2 regions of the Serratia sp. NCCP-200 genome follow, and region 2 is predicted to be linked to the other one. Evidence: predicted binding sites of a transcription regulator. Region 2 holds the regulator's gene; the other holds the start of a gene.

Region 1 (3,423 bases), on a different contig from region 2:
CAAAGGTATCGACCGGTTCGACCTCTTTCGGGGCCTCGGTCAACAGATCCAGCGTTGGCAGTGGCGTAGTCGGTTTCTGCAGCGGCATATCATTACGCATCAGGAATGGATGGATCAGGCTGTCCATCGCTGGTGCTGGCGGTTGCTGCTGAACGGGTGGCTGATAAGTCTGTTGCGGCTGGTAACCAGGCGCAGGGGGAGCTTGCGGACGCGGTGCCTGATAAGCGGGCGCCTCAGGCTCAAACTGCCCGAACGGCACGTCGTCTTCCAACTCGCTTTCCAACTCGATGCTATCCTCAAGCTGTGGCGACAGGGTAAACAGCGGCTCGGTTGGGCCGTCATCCACCAGATCTGCCATCGGTGAGAAACTGTAGGCCTGGCGGGTATCCACCGGGCGAGTCACCGGAGCCGGTTCTGGTTCAGGCTGCGGTTCTTCTACGCCATAGCGAGCCTGTTGCTGCGCGGCAAATGCCTGACCGAGTTCGGCCTCACGCTGCGCATCTTCGTCATCTTGTTGTTCTTGCGAATACTCTTCGCCATAGCGCTGGCTTTGCTGTTCGGCAAAGGCCTGACGCAATGCAGCTTCTTGCAGGACTTCATCTTCTTCCTGCGGGTTGCTGAACGGTTCTGGCTGAGGTTCATCCCCACGGTTGCGCTGCTCCTGCTCCGCGATCCGCTGCGAAGGCAGCTTGATGCCGTAGGAGGCCAGCTCACGCCGGGTTGGAATACGCACCGGATTTGGCCGTGGCAGTTCCGGGCCGATGCCCTGCTTGATCTGCGAGCTCGCATCACTGGTGGCAGTAAACGCAGGCATGAAGGTGTTGTTCACCGCACCGGCGGTTGCTGCGGCTGCGGCAACCGCCGCTGGCTTCACTACCTCTCTGGCGCTGAAACCCGTTGAGCCAATGACATCGTCGCTATCCCGCTGGGCCGCAGAGAAATCAAACGGTGACGGCTCTGGTTTTGGCGTAACGGGGGTCTGCCAGTCACCCAGGCGCGGCTCATGTTCCTCACGATAAGGCTCCGTTACGCGCGTCGTTCTCGGTGCCGGTGTCTCTTCAGGCAGTTCAAACGAATACAGCGGCGGCGTGTCTTGTGGTTGCGCAGGGGTTAATGGATGCTGATTGATGGAAGCAGGCGCTGTCGGGGCCACGGTGACCGGAGCCTGAACGGCCGCTTTCGGCATTACCGGGATATCAGTAACGACCGGCGCTGGCTCGGCAAGCGAGAGGTCATCATCGCTGGCACGCAACCCACTTAATAAAGGATCTGCGGCATCTTGCGCTTCTTCTTCGGCGGTTTCGGTCACGGAAGAGGCAGAGAACAACGCGTCGTCCTCATCTACTGCCATAGCAGCAGGTGCCACAGGTTGGCCGCTTTCTTCGCGATCGTCGAACACGACATCGTCATCGTCGTGATAGCGGTCTTCACGGCGTGAACGGTTAGTCATAAAGGTAGCGGCGCCCAGCACGACACCACCAATTTTTTCCGCAATCACCAGCCATGACCAGCCGGTGAACAGCGTCAGCCCCACTGCCCAAATGCCGAGCAGCGCCAAAGTGGCGCCAATGCCGTTAAACCACGGCAACATGGCATTGCTTAGCAGGCTGCCAATCACCCCGCCGGAAGCGAAGTAATAGAGATCGTCAACGTTTAACGCCGCCAGGCCACACGAGGTGAGCACCAGCGCCAATGTGCCGATCAAACGTAACGAGAGCCCAAAGAAATCGACGTAATCGCCGTTATCGCGCCGACGGTAACCAGACAGGCACAACACCAGCATAATCGGTGGGATCGCATAGGCAAGGACCCCAAAGGTGAAGAACAACGTGTCGGCCAACCATGCGCCTACCCCGCCGCCCAGATTGTGGATAGGCTCATGCCAGGCAGTTTGCGACCAACTAGGATCGGAAGGATTGAAACTGACCAATGCAGCCATAAGGTAAACGGCAAAAATTGCCACCACGATCAACACAGCCTCGAGCAAACGTCGCCCACTGCTGAGTTTTTTCAGGGTAACTTCTTTATCTTCTGTGTATTCCTGGCTCAAGAAAGGCACTCCAGGTTCCTGTTGACGGATAGAGTAACGGCGCCGAGAAGTTTCCCCGGCGCCAAAACTGTATGAATAAACAGGAGTGTAACGAATTTAATCAGGTTTTGCACCTGCACCTTACCGTGTTTTGATAACCAGACGGTTACTCTGTTTGACTTCTTCCATCACGACGTAAGTACGGGTGTCATTCACCCCCGGTAAACGCAACAGAGTTTCGCCCAACAGCTTACGATAAGCTGACATATCTGGTACTCGGGTTTTCAACAGATAGTCGAAATCACCGGAAACCAGATGACACTCCTGAATTTCTTCAAGTTTTTGCACCGCAGAGTTGAATTGCTCAAACACATCCGGCGCACCGCGGTTCAACGTGATTTCCACGAAGACCAGCAGGGAAGCATCCAGATAATGCGGGTTAAGCAATGCGGTATACCCATGAATAAAGCCTTGACGCTCAAGACGGCGCACACGCTCCAAACAAGGGGTTGGGGATAACCCCACGCGCTTTGAAAGCTCGACGTTCGAAATACGCCCATCCTTCTGCAACTCATTGAGGATGTTGCGATCGATACGGTCGAGATCTTTACCCGGGCGTTTTTTAGTATCTACCATTATTATTGTCTCTCTTATGTTCTTCCCTGCACTTGCCACACCCTAGCCAACGTCAATGTGCAAGGATTTGTTCCAAGCGAAGACCCGATGCCAGTGTTTAGCGGTTCATCCCCCTGAGGGAACAGGATACGTAATACCAACCGCCCTTGTGCTTCGTCACTCTTTGTCACTACCATCTTCCGCCGTTGCCCAGCCTGTCTGTCACCTCTGGGCAACGAATTCAAATGATTTACGTTCAGAAATCCATCAACCCCGTCAGGGCAAACCCTCCCTCACCCGTCGCGCCCCGACAATATTCTGCCTGGGTGGCGAAAATGCCTACGATTTGCAGCTGACACGGGGTTAATTTCTTCTTCCAATGATGTTTTCGCAAATGCGCAGCGGATTGTCAAAGTAAAAGAACTAAAATCAGTAGAACGTACCGCCAGCAAAACTGAGCACCTGATTTTTTATTAGGAATTTCCCCTACCCGAAACCGGGTAGTTGCCCACATAAACCCGACAAAAAACGCATTTTTAACCCATTGCTGTACAAAATTATTGCTGCTGTTACCTCTCCCAGCCCAAGGATAAAATCGCGGCTAATAGGCGCTGATTATCAAACAAATCGGTAACAACATCCCCTGGCGCTTTTTTTACTGCCGCATTTTCCCTACAATCGGTTTCATTGTCCGCCATTGTGGGAAACGAGGTTATTCATGGGCACGGCTAAACATAGCAAATTATTGATCCTGGGCTCTGGCCCGGCTGGCTACACCG
Region 2 (3,423 bases):
GAAATAGGGTTAGGAAAAGTCTCAATAGCAAAAAACGCCATTAAAACAGTAAGCAAGCGAAGCAAAACAGCCTCCATCACATGTAATAAAATGTGAATATCCATCCCATATCATCAACTAGTCTGGCCTATCCATCGCTAATTGGGGGATGAAAACCAGGTGCCTTGCACGCTATGACGATGCCAAACCCAGCCCAAAGCAGCCCCGCGCAGTGCCAGGAATACCGCCAGAGCCAGCCATAAACCGTGGTTGCCCAACACCGGCAGGGTGAACAACGTCAGCCCGTAGCCCACTGCGGCTACCGCCATGCTGTTACGCATTTCTGCGCCACGGGTGGCGCCGATAAACATGCCATCCAGCAGATAGCACCAAACCCCCACCAGAGGCAGCACCACCTGCCAGGGCAGATAATGATTTGCCAGCGCACGCAACTCCGGCAGCGAGGTTAAGCCTGCCACAATCTGCTGCCCGGCGAACAGATAAATAACGGCAAAACCACAGGCAACCAGGCAAGCCTGCCGACAGGCGGCACGCCATACTTTATGCAGTTGCCGCCCGTCCCGCGCACCATAGGCGTGGCCGGAATGGGCTTCCACCGCATAGGCAAAACCATCCAGAGCGTAGGCGGTAAAGGTCAGCAGATTCATCAGCACCGCATTCACCGCCACCACCTCTCCGCCCATGCGGGCTCCCAGAATGGTCAACGAGGCAAAACACAGTTGCAGTAATAACGAGCGCAGCATGATGTCGCGGTTAAGTGCCAGCAGGCGGCGCAGATCCCCACGCCAGGCGGTACGCAGCATCGCCAGCGAAATCCCCCGCATGCGTAGTACCCGCCATGCCAACCACAAACCCAGCAACAGCGTGGCGTACTCCGCAATCACCGTGGCAGCCGCGGCCCCCTGCACGTTCCAACCCAGCCCCATCACCAGCCAGATATCCAGCACGATGTTCAGCAGGTTACCGACAATCAACAGGATCACCGGCGCCCTCACGTATTGAACTCCCAGCAACCAACCGAGCAGCACCATATTGGCCAACGCCGCAGGGGCGCTCAGCCAGCGGATCTCCAAAAATAGCCTGGCCTGTACCAAGACTTCCCGATCGCCCCCCACAATGTTCAGCGCCAAGGTGATCAACGGGGCTCGCAACAGCACAATCGCCAGCCCGGCCACCAGCGCCAACAATAACGGCTGCATAAAGGCGCGAGCCAGCCGGTAGGGATCTTGCGCCCCCAGCGCCTGCGCCGTCAGCCCGGTGGTACTCATACGCAGGAACAGCAACAACATAAATAGGAAGCTGGTGGCCATTGACCCCACCGCGACCCCGCCAAGGTAGCTAGGGCTATCGAGATGGCCGATAACGGCGGTATCCACCAGGCCAAGCAAGGGGACGGTAATATTGGAGAAGATCATCGGCAACGCCAGACGCCACAGAGCTTTGTCGGTGTCACTGGTGAAGGCAGAAAGCAGGCGCATGGCGATATGTTCCCGTACAAGCATGGATTTTAGCGTAGCTTAGAAATGACATCGCCCCAGAGTTGGGGCGAGGTTTGCCGTTTTAAAGGGCTGTAATACGAGGTAAAACGGTTAGATCCAGTCGCCGTTGCGGATTACACCCACCGCCAGGCCTTCAATGGTGAAGTTCTGCTGGCGCAGATCGACCACGATCGGTTGGAATTCGCTGTTTTCTGGCAGCAGTTCGACGACGTTACCGTGTTTCTTCAGGCGTTTGACCGTGACCTCGTCTTCAATGCGGGCGACGACGACCTGGCCGTTGCGTACGTCTTGAGTCTTATGCACTGCCAGCAGATCGCCATCCAGGATGCCGATGTCGCGCATCGACATGCCGCTAACGCGCAGCAGGAAATCGGCATTAGGCTTGAACAGTGAAGGGTCCACCTTATAGTGCCCTTCAATGTGCTGCTGAGCCAACAGAGGTTCACCGGCAGCCACACGGCCCACCAGAGGTAACCCCTCTTCATCTTCCATCAGCAAACGGATACCGCGTGATGCACCGGAGATGATCTCGATAACGCCTTTGCGAGCCAGTGCTTTCAAGTGCTCTTCTGCAGCATTTGGTGAGCGGAACCCCAGGCGCATTGCGATCTCGGCACGCGTCGGTGGCATGCCCGTTTGCGAAATATGATCGCGAATCAGGTCGTAGACCTCTTGCTGTCTGGTAGTTAGTGCTTTCATTCCGCCCCCTGTTTGTTTATACAGTCTTGCTGTGAGTATATACAGCTAAGTCTGGATTGGGAACCGAAGAATAAATAAAAATCAGCAAGTAGCGAGCGTGATCGCAACGATACCCGCTGGTTTTCACGCCAAATGCTGCCAAAGTACCGAAGCCCAAACGAACAGCGCCAGAATGATTGCCAGCGATACTGCCGCCGAACCCATATCTTTGGCCCGCCCGGAAAGCTCGTGATATTCCGAACCTACGCGATCGACAACGGCCTCAATCGCGCTGTTGAGGATTTCGACAATCATCACCAGCAGCACCGAGCCGATCAACAAGATGCGCGCTATCGCCCCTACATCCAGCCAAACCGCCACGATGATAGCCACCACCGTCGCCACCAGCTCTTGGCGGAATGCGGCTTCGTTCTGCCAGGCAGCGCTTAAACCTTTATAGGAATAGCCTGCCGCTTTAATGATACGCGTCAGGCCAGTTGCTTGATTTGCCATAGTTAAGAACGCCTTTCTCCAAGATGGATCATGTACCCGTCGTGTTGCAGCCGCAACGTTCCAGACAGATTTGCCAGCCCAATCACATTTTTATCGCAGCGCAGTATACAGCAAGGTTGGAATACCTTAATCACCTAGCTATGTCGTACCAATGCCGCGAGCGTATGAGTGCGCTAGAGCGGCCAATTTGATATCCATCAGGTATAATTCAACTATGCACTTCCATTGCCGTGAACGGCCGTGGATTTCCCAACGCCACAGATCTGCTACCCGGTTTCTGGTATGCTTGCGGCGAATTGCTAACAAGAGGCTTCACGTTGTCATGTCAGGTTGGCGTAAAATCTATTATAAGATATTGAACTTACCACTAAAAATGTTGGTAAGAAGTAAGGTTATCCCAACAGATCCGGTCACGGAGTTAGGGTTGGATCCCTCACGACCGATTTTGTATGTTTTACCTTATAATTCCAAGGCGGATTTACTCACTTTGCGCACCCAGTGTCTGGCGCAAGATCTGCCCGATCCCCTTAACCCGTTGGAAATCGATGGTACCGTGCTGCCAAGCTACGTGTTTATCCACGATGGCCCACGCCTGTTCCGTTATTACACGCCCAAAGAAGAATCGGTAAAACTGTTCCACGATTATCTGGATCTGCACCGCAGCAACCCGGATCTCGATATTCAGATGTTGCCGGTATCGGTGATGTTTGGCCGCTCCCCTGGGCGCGAAGGC

Evidence for each region. The regulator LexA, encoded in region 2, represses DNA repair genes until DNA is damaged. The targets are predictions, from matches to a motif close to TNCTGTATGTACATACAGNA.
Region 1: a site for LexA is predicted at 2,116-2,135, ahead of AC6HVW_RS09420 (DNA translocase FtsK 4TM domain-containing protein). Genes of this name have one in related genera too.

Annotation. Positions count from the first base shown of each region.
Region 1 is NZ_BAAKUJ010000002.1:883,733-887,155, reverse strand. It holds gene AC6HVW_RS09420 (DNA translocase FtsK 4TM domain-containing protein) at 1-2,050, opposite strand, end outside; gene lrp (leucine-responsive transcriptional regulator Lrp) at 2,171-2,665, opposite strand; gene trxB (thioredoxin-disulfide reductase) at 3,363-3,423, shown strand, end outside.
Region 2 is NZ_BAAKUJ010000004.1:434,087-437,509, forward strand. It holds gene dinF (MATE family efflux transporter DinF) at 138-1,478, opposite strand; gene lexA (transcriptional repressor LexA) at 1,590-2,198, opposite strand; gene AC6HVW_RS16460 (diacylglycerol kinase) at 2,322-2,690, opposite strand; gene plsB (glycerol-3-phosphate 1-O-acyltransferase PlsB) at 3,013-3,423, shown strand, end outside.